Regions from separate parts of the Paenarthrobacter sp. NPDC091669 genome, predicted to be linked through region 1. Evidence: riboswitches for the same ligand, from Rfam matches in the RefSeq annotation. Region 1 holds a riboswitch; each other region holds the start of a gene.
What was found. A riboswitch is a leader RNA that binds a small molecule or an ion and turns the genes downstream of it on or off. The one in region 1 is predicted to bind thiamine pyrophosphate.
Positions count from the first base shown of each region.

Region 1 (4,208 bases):
GAGCCGCAGCTCCGTTCCGCCGAGCACTGCGCTGAACTCCTGATCGTGGGTCACGGAGACCACGGCTGTCCCGGCGTCCAGCAACTCTGAAAGGAACGACGCCAATTCGGCCCACGTATTGGCGTCCTGGCCGAACGTAGGCTCGTCGAGCACCAGGACTTTGGGGTGCGCGGCCAGCACGGTGGCCACCGAAAGCCGCCGCTTCTCGCCGCCGGACAACGTATACGGATTGGCGTCGACCAGATGAGTCAGCCGCAGCCGCTCCAACAGTTCGTCCACGCGTTCTTCGCCGTGGCCCAGATGCCTGGGCCCAAACATGAGCTCGTCCAGCACCTTGCCCGTGACGAACTGGTGCTCCGGTTCCTGGAACACCGTCCCGATCCGTGAAATCAGCTGGTCTGCTTTCCACTTGAACGGGTCAATGCCGGCCCCCTCGGAAAGCTCGACGGCGGCACTCACCGTACCGTCCACCGGCGCCAAAAGGCCGGCCAACGTGAGCGCGAACGTGGACTTTCCGGCACCATTGGGACCAGTGATGGTCAGTGCTTGGCCGGCCCTGACCTGCGCGGTGATTCCCGTTTGCACCGGGACGGGCGGGAAGGTCTTGAAACCCTTGCGCCGCGGTTTTTGCCGGGAAACTGCGAGGTCCTGGGCTGCGAGGAGCAGTGGGGCGGTGTGGGTTTGGCTGCGTCGTTCGCGGGTTGCGGGAACGTACCCCGGCACCCAGACGCCTGCAGCCATCAACTTGCTGCGGGCCTCGGACAGGACCTGGTCCGGTGGGCCGTCCAAGAGGACTCCGCCCGGTGCCAGGACGACGATCCTGTCCACGAGGTCTTTCCACACGGACACGCGGTGTTCCACCACCACCAGTGTGGCGCCGGTCTTGTCCAGGCAACGCTTCACCGCGTCACGTACTTCCAGCACGCCTGCCGGATCCAAGTTGGCCGTGGGCTCGTCCAAGAGGATCAAGCCGGGTCGCATCGCCAAAATACCCGCCAGCGCAAGGCGCTGCTTCTGCCCTCCGGAGAGTGCCGCCGTCGGGTGGTCCAAGGCCAAACCGCCGCCCGCGGCGGTACGCAACCCCACGTCGTCGAGCGCTTCATGGACGCGGGACCAGATCTCGTCCCGGGGCACAGCAAGGTTCTCGGCACCGAAGGCGACGTCGTCGCCAATCCGCGACAAGACCACCTGCGTTTCCGGGTCCTGCTGCATCAACCCGGCGCGGCCACGCTGCTCCCGGGGCGCGACGCCATCGATCAGCAGTGAACCGGACTCGTCCGAGTCGTCTTCCTCATCGCCCAGCACACCGGCGAGGGCGTGCAGCAGCGTTGATTTGCCGGCACCGGATGGTCCCAGAAGGAGAACCCGCTCGCCCGGTTCAATCCGGAGGTCCAACCCATGAATGGCCGGAGTGGACCGGCCGGCATGCCGCCAACCCCAGCCCTCGGCGGAGATGGCGGCAGGCCGTACCGGGCTGCTGTTGTTGCTGCCGCTCTGCGTGGCGGGCATCAGCTGAAGACGGGCTCCGACGCGGCCTTGCGCGATGCGAAGGAGCTCAGCACGCCGGTTTTCGCCAAGCCACGGGTGGCAATCCAGGACAGTGCGCCGGCGATGATGGCACCCGAGATGGTAGTGAAAGTGATGTACGCCAGCTTGTCCATTGCCTCATAGGCGATGTTCCAGCCCCATGGGAGGAAGGAGTCGTTCAGGCCGCAGAAGAGGCCCGCACCGGCACCCGCGAGGAGGGCCGTGGGCAGGTTGAACTTCTTGTACCGGAAAGCTGCGAAGACCAGCTCGGCGCCGAGGCCCTGCAAGACACCGGAGATCAAAACGGTGGTGCCGTACTGGGAACCCATGATCAGCTCACCGGTGGCTGCGACGGCTTCGCAGAACAACGCTGCGCCCGGCTTGCGGATAATGAGCATGCCCAGGACTGCGGGGATCATCCAGCCACCGGCGATCAGGCCGGTGAGCGGCGGATACGTCGCGTTCATGGGGATGGATACCAGTGCGGCGCCCTGGGACCATGCCCAGAAGATCACGCCGCCCGCGATGGCGATCAAGGCCGCCACAACGATGTCTACAACACGCCAGTTATAACTGGTCTTCTTCACGTTTACCGTGGTCATTTTCTGCCTCCTGAGGTTACAGGAGGGGAAAGTGCTCCCCGGAATTCCAACCGGCCTGCGCCGTCCGGATCCGGACACTCTGAGAAGCTCGACTCCCTTGCGCCGGTACTAACCGGATCAGGTTCGAGGGTCTGCGGCTGTCCGCACTCTCAGCGCCCTCGCGTCTCCTGCATCTCTGCAAGGTCCGACGGCGGCGCTCCCCTGTCGTTATCAAATCTGCCCTGATGGGCTGGTTCAGTTTACACCTGCGTGTGTCGCGGGCGCTGGTCCGTTGCCGGGCCGTGGTCACAATCGGACGAAGCGGGGTGCGTTGCATTGCGTTGCGAGGCCCGCTCTACACCCCTCACGCCGCCACACGAAGAGACCTGAGAGAATGATCCAGCAGACTCGACCGCGGCAAAGGGGCACATTCATGACGGACCTACCCACTCAGGATGGCCCTGCCGCCGACGGCACCATATCCGAGCCCCGGCTCGCTGCCAGCGTCATCCTTCTCCGTGATGCCCCGGGCGGGCTCGAAGCGTTCGTCCAGCACAGGGTCAGCACCATGGATTTCGCTGCCGGAATGGTGGTCTTTCCCGGCGGCCGGGTGGATGCGGCGGACGAGTCAGGCTGGGACTATCCAGCGGACCTGCTTCAACGCCACGCTGCCGCCTGGTGTTCGAGTTCCATCGGCGCCGACGCCAACTCCGGCACCGGCACCGGCACCGGCACGGGCACCAGCTCAACGCAGGCCGAAACCAACGCAGGGACTGTCCTCACAGCCGCAATCCGCGAAGTCCAGGAGGAATCCGGGCTCAGCATCAGCGCTGCGGATCTCCGCCCTTGGGCCAACTGGATCACGCCTACGGACATGCCGAAGCGTTTTGACACCTACTTCTACCTTGCCAAGCCTTCCCCGGGAGCCGAGCCGCAGCATCAAACCACGGAGGCCTGGCAATCGTTGTGGATGCCGGTGGCCGGAATCCTGGAAGCGGAAGCGGCCGGCACATTGAAGCTGATGCCGCCCACCTATTACCTGCTCAAGGAAATCGCTGGGTTTGAGACCGTGGACGCTGTCTGGTCGGCAGAGCACGCTGTTGTTCCCGTGCTGGCCCCCGTTGGGTCCTTGGCAGCGTTCCTGAAAGAGCGCGAAAGCCGCCACTGACTCTTGAGTCGGCCCTCGGAAGGCTAGGCTGGGGGCATGAACCTCTTCTTCAAGCTGATCGGTGCCGGAGTAAGCCTCGGAGCGGGCTTCGTAGGCACCAAACTCGTCAACAAAGGGTGGGAAAAGGCCACTGGCAGCAAACCACCCCTGGGCAACGACGACATGGAAACGAGCTTGCGTTCAGCACTGACTTTTGCGCTGATCTCAGCCTTCGTCAGCACCCTGATTCAGGTGCTGGCCAGCCGTGGCACCCAGCGTGCCATTGCCCGTTTCGCCAAGACGCACGACATCGTCTAGCCCGCAACCACAGACAACAACGCGGGGCCGCTTTGCCTCCACCTGATGGAATGAACACCAGTGGACGCAGAGCGACCCCGCGTTTGCTGTGACTGGGACTTTTAGCGGTCGTTCCGGGGTTCTTGCCCCGCAGCCGCCCGTTGCACAACAGCCTCGAGTTCGTCCTTCGTGAGCATCTCGCGGTGGCCGTGCTTGGTGCGGTAGGCGGAGCGACCCACCATGTGGGCGGACACAGGTGCCGTCAACAACTGGAAAATCCATGCCACCAGCAAAACCGGCCAAACCCACCACGTCCGCATTTGCAGGCCAATCGCAGCAAGCATGAGGAACAACCCCAGGACCTGGGGCTTGGTAGCTGCGTGCATGCGGCTCATGAGGTCCGGGAATCGCAGCAAACCGATGGCAGCGCCCAAGGACATCAAGGCGCCCACCACCAGGAACACTGCGGTGACAGCATCGACCACGACATCCACGCCGGTGGCATCAGGACTCATTGTTCTGCTCCCTCCGTTCAGCCACGAACCGTGCAACGGTCACAGATCCGATGAAACCGATCACCGCGAGGGCCACCAGCAGCATCAGGTTGTTGAGGTGCCTGTTCATCGCCATGTCGATCGCCAGTGCAGCACCCAGGA
Region 1 is NZ_JBIVTK010000008.1:179,346-183,553, forward strand. Features, by position in the region: gene ACIQLI_RS15130 (ABC transporter ATP-binding protein) at 1-1,509, opposite strand, end outside; gene ACIQLI_RS15135 (ECF transporter S component) at 1,509-2,129, opposite strand; TPP riboswitch at 2,206-2,342, opposite strand; gene ACIQLI_RS15140 (NUDIX hydrolase) at 2,542-3,276, shown strand; gene ACIQLI_RS15145 (DUF4235 domain-containing protein) at 3,313-3,573, shown strand; gene mnhG (monovalent cation/H(+) antiporter subunit G) at 3,675-4,067, opposite strand; gene ACIQLI_RS15155 (monovalent cation/H+ antiporter complex subunit F) at 4,057-4,208, opposite strand, start outside.

Region 2 (4,208 bases), on a different contig from region 1:
AGAATCAGGGTCTCGCCGTTCTTGCCACCGCGCCAGTCGCCCATGCCCGGGCCACCATTGGTGGCGTGGCGGTGGGGTGCATGGTGGTAGTCCAGCAGGGTGGTGGTCTGGGCGGACACCCGCAGAATGACATCGCCGCCATTGCCGCCGTTGCCGCCGTCGGGGCCACCGAGCGGCTTGAACTTCTCCCGCTTTACAGAGACACAGCCGTGGCCGCCGGTTCCGCCGGATACGTGCAGGACTACCCGGTCTACAAAGCTCGCCACGTGGATCTCCTCAGTTGCTGTCTTACTTACAGCGTTTGTTGCTGTTGCCAGCGCTGTTGCAAAACCAGTGCGCTAAAGCGCCCTAGTCGATTGTAATGCGGTTAAAAGAACGGTGGAGCGGGCCGTTTGGCCCGCTCCACCGGTTCAGAACTTGTTTTTACTCTGCAGCTGCAGCAGCAACGATGTTCACTACGCGACGTCCGCGGCGAGTACCAAACTCAACCGAGCCGGCCTGCAGGGCGAACAGGGTGTCGTCGCCACCGCGACCTACGCCTGCACCGGGGTGGAAGTGCGTGCCACGCTGGCGAACGATGATTTCGCCTGCGGAGACTACCTGACCACCGAAGCGCTTGACGCCCAGGTACTGTGCGTTGGAGTCACGACCGTTGCGAGTGGAACTCGCGCCTTTTTTGTGTGCCATGTGAAATGCCTGCCTCTAAATTTCTGGGGAAACTGAAAAACCTGAACAGCGGGTAACGAAAGTTACGCGATGCTGGTGATCTTGATCTTGGTCAGTTCCTGACGGTGACCCTGACGCTTCCGGTAGCCGGTCTTGTTCTTGAACTTCTGGATGACGATCTTCGGACCACGGAGGTCCTCGAGGATCTCAGCCGTAACCTTGACGTTGGCCAGTTCCGCAGCTGCGGAGGTGACCTTCTCGCCGTCTACCAGGAGCAAGGCGGGCAGCTCAAGCGTGCTGCCGGCTCCACCGGGGACGCGGTTAAGCGTTACGTAGTCTCCAACGGAAACTTTTTCTTGGCGGCCGCCTGCGCGGACAATCGCGTACACCACTTGGGTACTCACTTCTCTCGACGTTTATAACTAAATTTGCGTGCGGAACCTGGAACCGAAATCAGGCTTGGTTCGCGCTGTGCCTCAACGCCGTGGACTTCTGATCGAAGTCCGCGAGTCATCCCTTGAACAATTCCAAGGGGCATAACCCAAGTGTTGGCGTAAGCACCGAAGATCAAGATTACGCTAGTTTGACCCTCGGCTGCAAATGAGGCCGGGTCCGGAGGCTACCACGTGACTTGCATCACCAGTTGTAACGGACTCTCCCGGCACCGTGCCCATACAGCCTACAGGGTTTGGAGCGATTAACGTGATTTGACCCGCGACGCGCTGAGGCGCCTTGGGACCCGGGGATAAAAAGCCCGCACTGAAACGGTCAGGCGAACAGCCGCGGAGCGTCGAAGAATGCAGTCTCATAGCGGCAGGACTGGGCAAACGCCTCCAGCATGGACGCCCTCTCGCCCTCGGAAGCTGCCGCCGCAGCGGCGTCCGTGAAATTGATCGCATTCCTGGTGGCGGCAGCAAACTCTTCATCGGCGTAGGTCCTGAGCCAGTCCGCGTAGGGATGCGCTGCCGGGGCTCCCGCGTCCACGAACGATGCGTGGAGCTGCTGGCCCACCTCTGCGTAGAGCCAGTAGCACGGCAGGATGGCCGCCAGCACCACGGCGTAACTGCCGGCGGCCGAGGATGCCAGCAAGTGGTCCACATAGGACTTGGTGACGGGTCCGGTCACCGGGGATGCCTCGCGGGTACTGAGCCAATTCCTGTGCAGTTCCGATTCGACCTCAAGGCACTGCTGTGAGGCTTTCGCCCAGAACAGTTGTTCCTCCTCCGTGGGCGCAAGGGCGCCCGCTCGCGCCAGGACCCTGGAATACCCGTTGAGGTAGATGGCGTCCTGGGCAAGGTAGTAACTGAACGCTGCTTCAGGGAGGTCGCCCGACTGCAGGCCGTCGATAAAGCTGAGCTTGTGGATTGCCGCGAGTTCCGGAGCGGCTTCCTTCCACAGCGCCGCGGCGAATTCCCCCGGCCTCAGGACCTGATGGTGGTGAAAATGGTGGACCGGCCCATTTCCCTTGCCTACGTCGAGGCTGTCCGAATGCAGCAACGCCTGGAGCAACCACGGCTTGACCTCGCGCAGGGAAGCTTCCCAATCGCCGGTGCGGGCCTGGACTGTGGCCAGAGCGGACGACAACGAACAGCCCGTGCCGTGGCTGTTCTTCGTTTCGATGCGGGGTCCGGCTACCTCAATGACATCCTGCCGCAGGAGTCCGCTGGTGTTGACCAACGCGTCCGGGCATTCCGTCCCTGCCAGATGTCCGCCCTTCACCAAAACCGTGGTGCCGCACTCAGCAGCCAGCCGCTTGCCCTGGTTCAATGCCGACTCCCAATCAGCAGCTTCAGGCTCCCCCAACAGCATGGCAAGCTCCGGGAGGTTCGGGGTAATAAGGTCTGCCAACGGCAGGAGGGCGCGCAGTGCCTGCTCGGCGGACCCTCGAAGGAGGCGGTCACCGCTGGTGGCCACCATCACCGGGTCAAGGACCACGACGGCGGGACGCACCGCCTCAAGCCAGCCGCGGACCTCATCGATCACCGCAGCGTCACCGAGCATTCCGATCTTGACGGCATCGATGGCGATGTCCGTGCTGATGGCTTCCAATTGCTGTCGCAGGAACTCCACGGGTGGAACGTGCACGGCACTGACACCCAGCGTGTTTTGGGCCGTCAACGCGGTGACCGCCGCCATGCCGTAGCCCCCCTGGGCGGCAATGCTCTTCAGGTCTGCCTGGATACCGGCACCGCCGGAGGGGTCCGATCCCGCGATACTCAATACACGGGGCGTTTCGCGGCCGGAAACAACCAGAGGGTACACGGAAGAATACGACGATGACGTCATGGGGACATCCCTTCGCCGGTGCTAACCGGACAGGTTCAACGGGTCTGGATCTCAGCCTGGCCCAATGCCCGGCACCCCGTGTCAGTCCACCAGCGTAGCCGGGATGCAGCGAAGCCTGGGAACTGCGCCACGCACAAGACCGGATATGACCGCCGGGAGAGGACAGCAAAGGGCCCTGCAGTACCCGCCTGTGACGGTGACTGCAGGGCCCTTGCGGATCAGATGCTAGAGCTCCGAAGCGGGAACGCCAACCCCAAGGATGATGGGTTCCTCGGACGCCACCTTCTTGGCAGGCTCCGCCGGCGCTTTGGCCTCATGTGCCGTTCCGCGCGCTGCCGTAGCTGTTACCTCGTGGTGCTCAACGCTGGTCTCATTGGCTGCGCCCTGGGCACGGCTGGCACTGCGGTTGCGGCGCCCCCGACGTGACTTCGAAGCCGACGCGGCTTCAGGGTCCTCATCTACGTGCCCCGCCACGGCGGCTTGCGGCGCAGCGGCTGCCTTGGAAGGAACCACGGTTTCGGGCTTTGCCTCGGGTGCCGCGCCAAGGTGGGAGAACGCTTCGGCCAGGAGATCCAGGCTCATGGCGGGCTTGGCGGCAGGCGGTTCCTCGTGGTGTTCCCCGAATGGCAGGGCCACCTCGTCCCCGCCGAATCGCAGAACCGGAGTGGACCGTGCCTCCCGAACCGGTGCTTCGCGCTCTGATTCGTGGTCGGCGTGCTCTCCGGCCTGGGGCTGTGAGGCAACAGGCGCCTCGTGCTGGCCGCTTGCCCGCGCCTGCTCTTCTGCACGGTGGACTTCGTCATCATGAAGGTGGGCAGCGTGGGCGGCAGCAGCGATCGTCGCCAGCGCAGCCCGGGTTGCCTCTGCCTTGGCCTGCTTTGCCGGATCCTGCGGCTCGGAGGCCGCGGGAGGTGCAGCAGGGGCGGAGGCAGTGGTGTGGACCGGCGCGGGAGCCTCGGCGACAGCCTGTCCCCCACCCTTGCCACGGCGCCGCTTGCGTTCCGTCCGGGCGGTGGGTTGCTGCGCCTCAGTGTGCGGGCGGTGGTGCTCGGCGGCCACGACGTTGGCGCGGCGGTGCTCCACGGGCTCGTCGTGGGTGACCACGCCGCGGCCGGCACAGTGCTCGCACTGCTCACCGAAGACCTCAAGGAGGCCGGTACCCATGCGCTTGCGGGTCATCTGGACAAGGCCCAATGACGTCACTTCAGCCACTTGGTGCTTGGTGCGGTCGCGGCCAAGGCACTCAACCATGCGGC
Region 2 is NZ_JBIVTK010000004.1:377,673-381,880, forward strand. Features, by position in the region: gene obgE (GTPase ObgE) at 1-266, opposite strand, end outside; gene rpmA (50S ribosomal protein L27) at 424-687, opposite strand; gene rplU (50S ribosomal protein L21) at 750-1,058, opposite strand; gene thiD (bifunctional hydroxymethylpyrimidine kinase/phosphomethylpyrimidine kinase) at 1,435-2,952, opposite strand; TPP riboswitch at 2,943-3,041, opposite strand; gene ACIQLI_RS09415 (Rne/Rng family ribonuclease) at 3,178-4,208, opposite strand, start outside.
Region 2: linked by a shared signal. The riboswitch ahead of thiD (bifunctional hydroxymethylpyrimidine kinase/phosphomethylpyrimidine kinase) and the one ahead of ACIQLI_RS15135 (ECF transporter S component) in region 1 are both predicted to bind thiamine pyrophosphate.

Region 3 (4,208 bases), on a different contig from region 1:
GCGATCCGCAAGCGCCGCTACGTCGTCGGCGCCAGGGACCTCAATGAGCACTTCCCCCAGGCCCAGCGTGTCCTTGCGGGGCCCGGCGCCACGGCTGTTCCATACGTTCATGGCCATGTGGTGGTGATAGCCGCCGGCGGAAACGAACAGCGCCTGGCCGTGCCAACCCGCGGTCCTTTCGAAGCCGAGGGTCTCAACATAGAAGGCTTGGGCGGTCTCGACGTTGCCCACCTGAAGGTGGACATGCCCGATGCCGGCCGCCGCCTCGCGCTGTCCGGTCACCGCGGCTTCACTCAGGTGCTGCTGGAGGAAACGCTGCGGTGGCAGGGCTACGTTGTCCATTACCACGCTCTTGCCGTCCCACTGCCAGAGTTCCCGCGGCTTGTCGTAGTAGAGCTCAATGCCATTGCCTTCAGGGTCGGTGAAGTAGAACGCTTCGCTGACCAGGTGGTCGGCACTGCCCGCGAATGCGCGCGGCTCGTATTCGGCGGCAGTGGCGATGGTGGCAGCCAGTGAAGGCTGGTCCTGGAACAGGATGGCCGTGTGGAACAGACCGGCTTCCCCGCGGCCCGGAATGTGCAGGCCGGAGGCCGGGGCAAGGTGGACCACGGGCTTTCCGACGCGCCCGAGGTAGAGCCCGCCATCCTGCTCGGCCACGACTTCCAAGCCAAGGGCCCGCTGGTAGTAGTCGCTCATGACCTTCATGTCGCCGACCTTGAGCATGACGGTGCCCATGGTGAGTTCGGCAGGCAGAAGATCCTGGCTGAGTGGTGTGGTCATGTGAAGCTCCCGGTTCTGAGGTGGCCGCTCATCGGCACCTTCTATCCTACTAAATTACTTGAAGCTTCAATTTATTCCTAACGGACCAAGGAACCGCGCAGAACGATGTGCTTGAGGTGGGAAACAGCCTCCAGCTGGATTCTGGGATCCTCGGAACACAGCACGACGTCGGCACTCGCCCCTTCGCTGATGCCCTCGGCTCCCAGCCACTCCCGGGCGCGCCACGCCGCGGCGTCCAGGACCGCGGCCGGCGGCAGGCCGGCGTCGTGCAGTTCCTTCATTTCGTCGGCGATCCTGCCGTGCTTAATCACGCTGCCGGCATCCGTGCCCGCATAAATGGCCACACCGGCCTCATAGGCCTCCAGCACACGCTCGCGCCGCCGCTCCCAAAGCCGCACCATGTGGTCCGCATAGTCGGGAAACTTCGGGGCAGCCTGGGCAGCAATGTCAGGAAAGGTCGCGATATTGACCAGGGTGGGAACGATCGGCACGGCCTGCTCCACCAAACGCGGAAGGTGTCTCGGCAGCAGGCCCGTGGCATGTTCGATGCAGTCGATGCCTGCATCCAGCATGTCGTCCAGTGTGTCCTCGGCAAAGCAGTGGGCCGTTACCCGGGCACCTTCATCGTGGGCGGCAGCGATGGCGTCCTTGACGATTTTGGCGGGGAAGGAGGCGGCGAGGTCGCCCACGCCGCGGTCGATCCAGTCCCCCACCAGCTTGACCCACCCGTCACCATCCCAGGCTTCCTTCCGGACGGTCTCCACAAGTTGGTCGGGTTCGATTTCGTGCCCCAAACCGCGGAGGTACCGCCGGCTCCGGGCAATATGTCTTCCGGCCCGGATCAGCCGGGGCACGTCCGGACGTTGCTGGACCCACCGGGTGTCACTGGGTGATCCGGCATCCCGGATCAGCAGCGTCCCGGCGTCGAGGTCAGCCTGGGCCTGGGCGAGAGTGGTCTGCTCGTCAACGGCGCCGCCCACTCCCAAACCGATGTGGCAGTGGGCATCAACGAAGCCCGGGAGGACCCAGCCATCCAGCACGCGGTCCGGTGCCGTCGTGGGGCGCACAAACGTCAGGGTGCCGTCCACGGACCACATGCCGTACCGCTGGTCGTTCCGGGACACGAGCACGGGTCCGGTGAATTCGATGATCTTGGCCATGGAAAAAGCCTAGTCCGCAGGTCCAGGGAAGTTCAGGGGACGGCAACCCCGGACTCCATGTGACTGGGAGCCTCCGGGGAGCTGTGGTAGCTTCGTCTACGACCACACGGGGGCCCCTGCAGGGGCTGAGATCGGACTGATGCAGTCTGCGACCGTTGAACCTGTCCGGGTAATGCCGGCGAAGGAAGTGAGTAATCCTTTGAGCACCACCAAAACACAGCACAGCCCTGCCCAAAACCGGTCCGAATCCAGCGCAAAGACGCCGGAATCCGTGACCCAATCGCTGAAATCCCATTCATTGGCCTACCGCGAAGACCCGGACCACGGGATCCGGGTTCCCGTCACGGAGATCGCCTTGGATCCGTCGCCCAACGGCAAAGCCAACCCGGCGTTCCAGGTGTACCGCACTGCAGGTCCCGGCAGTGATCCCGTTGTGGGGCTTGAGCCCTTCCGCGCTCCATGGATCGAAGCCCGTGGCGACACCGTGGCCTACCGCGGACGGGAACGAAACCTGCTGGACGACGGCAAGTCAGCGGTTCGGCGCGGGGAAGCATCAGCGGAGTGGAAGGGCACCCAACCTGTGCCCCGCCGCGCCGTCGAAGGTAAAACCGTCACGCAGATGCACTACGCCAAGCAGGGCACGGTGACTCCCGAGATGCAGTTCGTCGCGTTGCGGGAGAACTGCGACGTTGAGTTGGTCCGCAGCGAGGTTGCCGCAGGACGGGCGATCATTCCGAACAACATCAACCACCCTGAGTCAGAGCCGATGATCATCGGCAAGGCCTTCCTGGTGAAGATCAACGCCAACATCGGCAACTCAGCCGTGACGAGTTCCATCGCGGAGGAGGTGGACAAACTTCAATGGGCCACTCAGTGGGGTGCCGATACCGTCATGGATCTCTCCACCGGGGATGACATCCACACCACCCGGGAGTGGATCATCCGCAACTCCCCGGTCCCGATCGGGACGGTCCCTATCTACCAGGCGCTGGAGAAGGTCAACGGCGAGGCGAACAAGCTGACGTGGGAGATTTTCCGGGACACCGTGATCGAGCAATGTGAGCAGGGCGTGGACTACATGACCATCCACGCCGGGGTGCTGCTGCGCTATGTGCCCCTGACCGCCAACCGGGTCACCGGAATTGTCTCCCGGGGCGGGTCCATCATGGCGGGTTGGTGCCTGGCGCACCACCAGGAGAACTTCCTCTACACGCACTTTGACGAACTCTGCGAAATCTTCGCCCAATACGACGTCGCATTCTCCCTGGGCGACGGCCTGCGCCCGGGCGCAACCGCCGATGCCAACGACGCGGCCCAGTTCGCCGAGTTGGATACCCTCGCCGAGCTGACAGAGCGGGCGTGGGAGTTCGATGTGCAGGTGATGGTGGAAGGACCTGGCCACGTGCCGTTCCACCTGGTCCGGGAAAATGTGGAACGCCAGCAGGAATTGTGCAAGGGAGCCCCTTTCTACACCTTGGGACCCTTGGTCACGGATGTCGCTCCTGGCTATGACCACATCACCTCAGCCATCGGCGCCACCGAGATCGCCAGGTACGGCACCGCCATGCTCTGCTACGTGACCCCCAAGGAACATTTGGGCCTTCCCAATAAAGACGACGTCAAGACCGGTGTCATCACGTATAAGATCGCAGCCCACGCCGCCGACCTCGCCAAGGGTCATCCCGGGGCACATGAGCGTGACGATGCCCTGTCGAAGGCCAGGTTCGAGTTCCGTTGGCGGGACCAGTTTGCCCTCTCGTTGGACCCTGTGACCGCGGAAGCCTTCCACGACGAAACGCTGCCGGCAGAACCGGCCAAGACCGCCCATTTCTGTTCCATGTGCGGCCCCAAGTTCTGTTCGATGCGCATCAGCCAGGACATCCGTGACGAATACGGATCGGAAGAGGCGCAGACCTCCATCGCGGAAATGTACAGCGGCATGCGCGGGAAGAGCCAGGAATTCCTGGCATCGGGCGGAAAGGTCTACTTGCCGGAACTTCAGGTACCCGGCAGCCCAGACACGCTTGAGGCCGGCTCAGGAAGCCTGAACTGACATGGCCCGGCCGACGTCGCCAACAAACGATCGGATGATCTGATCGCCGTCCACTGAATCCTGGGGCCGGTGTCCTCCCGCGGCAACACGGCGGAGGGCGCCGGTTTCCTGGAGGTACCCCGCGATTTCCTCGTACAGGGGTTCCCACCCACCGGTGAGGACCAACGTTGGGACGCCGGGCACAATGTGCAGCGGAGCCTCCCAGGGCGGGGCCT
Region 3 is NZ_JBIVTK010000017.1:17,109-21,316, forward strand. Features, by position in the region: gene ACIQLI_RS21495 (VOC family protein) at 1-780, opposite strand, end outside; gene ACIQLI_RS21500 (amidohydrolase family protein) at 858-1,940, opposite strand; TPP riboswitch at 2,037-2,144, shown strand; gene thiC (phosphomethylpyrimidine synthase ThiC) at 2,140-3,993, shown strand; gene ACIQLI_RS21510 (alpha/beta fold hydrolase) at 3,976-4,208, opposite strand, start outside.
Region 3: linked by a shared signal. The riboswitch ahead of thiC (phosphomethylpyrimidine synthase ThiC) and the one ahead of ACIQLI_RS15135 (ECF transporter S component) in region 1 are both predicted to bind thiamine pyrophosphate.

Region 4 (4,208 bases), on a different contig from region 1:
CGCCGCGGAACTCCTGGGTGCCATGGCCTACGGCGAGTTGTCCGCTTTCGGCCGGCTTTCGTTCGATTCCCGATACGCCCCCACGCTCCATGACCGGTCAGTGCTGGCAAAAATCGCCGTCGGCGCGTACGGAAACTTCGCGCTGCTGAGCGATCGGCTCGCGGAAATGGGCCTCGATCCCGAGGAAGCCATGCTGCCGTTCCAGCGTTCCTTTGATCACTTCCATGAACGCACCAAGCCCGGGGACTGGTTCGAATCCGTGATGAAGGCGTACGTCATCGACACCGTCTCCTCGGACTTCTACCGGGCTGTCGCTGCTTTCCTCGATCCAACAACACAGCAGTTCGTGGACCGGGTTGCCGCTCCCGACCAAGCAACCGAGGTTCTTCGAGTCCTTTTGCGGCGGGCCTTGGCCGATGACCCTCGACTGGCCTCACGCCTGGCGTTGTGGGGCCGCCGGCTGGTGGGGGAAGCACTGACGCAGGCGCAGAGGGTGGGCATGGAGCACCCGCAGTTGGGGCCAACGCTAAAAAGCGGTGGCGATGCCCGCGCCGCAGTCAAGAGACTGACCGGCGAGCTCGCCGAGCGGCATTCACGCCGGATGACGGCCCTGGGCCTCACCGCATGACGGCTTGACCAGGCCTCACCCTGAACGCCGTGAACGGCTTTAACGGCTTTAACGCCCAGGCTCAGGCGGCGTCCAGCGCCTCCAGCAGCGACTTGGCTGCCGTCGTCGGATCCGCAGCTTCGGTGATGGCACGGACCACGACGATCCGGCTGGCTCCCGCAGCCAGTACCTGCTCCACGTTGCTGAGATCGATCCCTCCGATGGCGAACCAGGGCAGGTTCACGGCACCGCCGGTGGTCTCATCTGCACGCTTGCTCGCTTCTGCGGCATATGTGACCAGGTCCAGTCCCACGGCTTCGCGGCCGGGTTTGGTCGGGGTTGCCCAGACCGGGCCTACACAGAAGTAATCCAGGCCTCCCTGTCCTGGTGAGGCTGCGATGGCCGCATTGACCTGTTCCGGGGAGTGGGTGGAGAGACCGATCGTGACGGGCTCCGGAAGCAACCTTCGGGCCACCGTCAACGGGAGGTCTTTTTGCCCGATGTGGAACACCGGAGCCCCGGAAACATTGGCAACGTCGGCGCGATCGTTGACAGCCCAGAGCCGTCCGTGACGTTGCGCAACTCCTTGCAGGACCGCCAGCAATTCCAACTCCTCGGCAGCTTCCAGGGTTTTGTCGCGCAGCTGGATGATGTCCACGCCACCCTCAAAAGCGGCGTCCACGAAGTCTTCAAAATCGCCTTGCCGCTTCCGGGCATCAGTGCACAGATACAGGCGGGCAGTGGCAAGGGCATCAGTCGGGGTCATGGAAACCAGAGTAGTTCCTCTAAACTGGGCACGTACTGCGGGAGCCGCGACGTTCGTTATATGACCGTCCGGCTGAGAGGGCTTCAGCGCCGACCGCTTGACCTGATCCGGCTAGTACCGGCGTAGGGAAGGAAACCGGAATGGCAGATCCCCGCCAAACCTCCATGCATGCCGACGTAGCTGTCATTGGTGGCGGCGTCATCGGTCTGGGCATCGCTCACGAAGCACGACGACTTGGCCGCTCAGTGGTGCTGATCGACCCCGCACCGGCCTCGGGAGCCACGTTCGCTGCCGCAGGAATGCTTGCCCCCGTCAGCGAACTGCACTACCAGGAGGAAGACCTCCTCGAGCTGATGCTGGAATCGTCCCGGCTGTGGCCGTCCTTCGCCGCAAGCCTGAGCCACGGAGGAGAAGACACCGGATACCGCACGACGCCGACACTCGCCGTGGGTGCCGACGCCGCGGACCGCAGGGCGCTTGCAGATCTTCGTGCGGTGCAGCGTGCCGCAGGCCTGGGAATTGAGCCGCTTTCCCTGCGCGACGCCCGGGATCGCGAACCCCTCCTCAGCCCCCAAATTTCCAGTGCCTTCGACATTCCCGCCGATCACCAGGTTGATCCCCGGAAGTTGGCGGCATGCCTGCTGTCTGGAATGGCACGCCACGCGGCCAGCGACTCCACCTGGGTTTCGGGCGCCGATGATGGGTTCGCCGTGGCTTCCACGGCGCGCCGTTTGCTCTGGGACGGAGGGCGGGTTTCAGGAGTTGAACTCGAGTCCGGTGCCGCTGTTCACTCCACCGAAACGGTGGTCGCCAACGGACTGGGTGCGGCAGGCCTGGAGGGGCTCCCCGACAGGCTCAGCCTTCCCGTGCGGCCGGTGTATGGCGACATCCTCAGGCTTCGGGTGCCTGAACACCTCAGGCCACTCCTCACCTCCACCGTCCGCGGGATGGTCCGCGGAGTGCCCGTCTACATCGTGCCCCGGGACGACGGCACGGTAGTCATCGGGGCCACCCAACGCGAGGACGGACTATCGGCGTCCTCCAACGTGGTCTCAGCCGGGGGCGTCTACCAGTTGCTGAGGGACGCCCAGGCCTTGGTCCCCGCAGTGGCGGAACTTGAACTGCTCGAAGCAACGGCCCGGGCCCGCCCCGGCACTCCGGACAACGCCCCGTTGCTTGGACGGGTCGCCGGTACCAGCGGGGATGTTGATGGCCTGGTGATCGCCACGGGATTCTTCCGGCATGGTGTCCTCCTGACGCCTGTGGCGGCGCGGATCGTGGGCGGGCTGATCCACGGCTCGCCGGACCCCCGCTGGGCCCCGTTCCGCCCCGATCGCTTCGAGACCACGACATTCCCAGTGCGGGCGCTCACGCCGGCACACGCACCCAGCAAGGAAACAGCATGAACATCAAACTCAACGGATCCGATCACGCCGTGCCGGAGGACGCTTCGGTCAGCACCCTGGTCACGGCCGTCACCGGCCGCGTCCTGGACCACCGCGGACAGGCAGCCGACGGCGGCAAGCTGGGTGTCGCCGTCGCCCGCAATTCCGAGCTGGTGCCGCGCAGCCAATGGTCCGCAACGGCGCTCGCCGACGGAGATGAACTCGAACTTGTTACCGCAGTCCAAGGAGGCTGACAGCATGACGACAGCAAACACAGAGGTCATTACTGACGCCCTGGTGATCGACGGCGTCCACTTCGGCTCCCGCCTGATCATGGGCACGGGAGGTGCCCCGAGCCTGGACGGCCTGGGCGCGGCGCTCCTGGCGTCCGGGACTGAGCTCACCACAGTGGCCATGCGGCGCTATTCACCCGCCGAAACAGGATCCCTCTTCCAACTCTTGGTAGATCACGGCATCCGCGTGCTGCCCAACACCGCCGGTTGCTTTACGGCCAAAGACGCCGTGATGACGGCTGAACTGGCGCGGGAGGCCCTGGAAACCGACTGGGTCAAGCTGGAAGTCATCGCCGACGAACACACGCTCCTTCCAGACGCCGTGGAACTGGTTGAGGCAACGGAACAGCTGGTGAACCGTGGATTCAAGGTCTTCGCCTACACCAACGATGATCCCGTCCTGGCCCTGCGCCTCGAGAACCTGGGTGTCACTGCTGTGATGCCCCTGGGCTCGCCGATCGGAACCGGTCTGGGCATCCTGAACCCGCACAACATTGAACTCATCGTGTCCCGGGCCTCAGTCCCCGTGGTGCTTGATGCCGGAATAGGGACGGCCTCCGATGCCGCCCTCGCCATGGAATTGGGCTGCGACGCCGTGCTTCTGGCTACCGCTGTCACTCGGGCGCAGAACCCGGTGCAGATGGGTGGGGCCTTCAAACACGCCGTGATCGCCGGTAGGCTGGCCAAGCAGGCGGGACGTATTCCGCGGCGTGAGCACGCTTTGGCGTCGTCGGCCATGGAGGGCCGGGCAGAGTTCCTCTAGATGTCCGCCGTGTCGTCGCGAGGAGGAGCAGCAGTGGCAGGGAACCGTGACCACCTGACCCGGGCGGATGTCGACGATGCCCTCCGGGAGCTTCCCGACTGGAAGTACCAGGACGGCCTGGTCACCGTCTATAAAACCCCGACGGCGGCCGAAGCGCTGGCGCTCATTGCGGCGGTCGGTGAGATCGCCGAACAGCAAAACCACCACCCCGATCTGGAATGGCGCTACAACAGGGTTTACTTGCGGTATGTGTCCCACGACGCCGGCGGGACAGTCACCCCACGCGATATTGCCGCTGCGGCCTCCGTGAGCGAAGCCGCGGCAGGGCTGGGCGCAGCCGCCCAGCCGGAGCGGTATCCGGAACCCTGAGCCCAGCTGACCCCGAACCGTGGTG
Region 4 is NZ_JBIVTK010000005.1:28,746-32,953, forward strand. Features, by position in the region: gene ACIQLI_RS09885 (ferritin-like fold-containing protein) at 1-628, shown strand, start outside; gene thiE (thiamine phosphate synthase) at 690-1,373, opposite strand; TPP riboswitch at 1,401-1,519, shown strand; gene thiO (glycine oxidase ThiO) at 1,514-2,779, shown strand; gene thiS (sulfur carrier protein ThiS) at 2,776-3,012, shown strand; gene ACIQLI_RS09905 (thiazole synthase) at 3,017-3,814, shown strand; gene ACIQLI_RS09910 (4a-hydroxytetrahydrobiopterin dehydratase) at 3,848-4,183, shown strand.
Region 4: linked by a shared signal. The riboswitch ahead of thiO (glycine oxidase ThiO) and the one ahead of ACIQLI_RS15135 (ECF transporter S component) in region 1 are both predicted to bind thiamine pyrophosphate.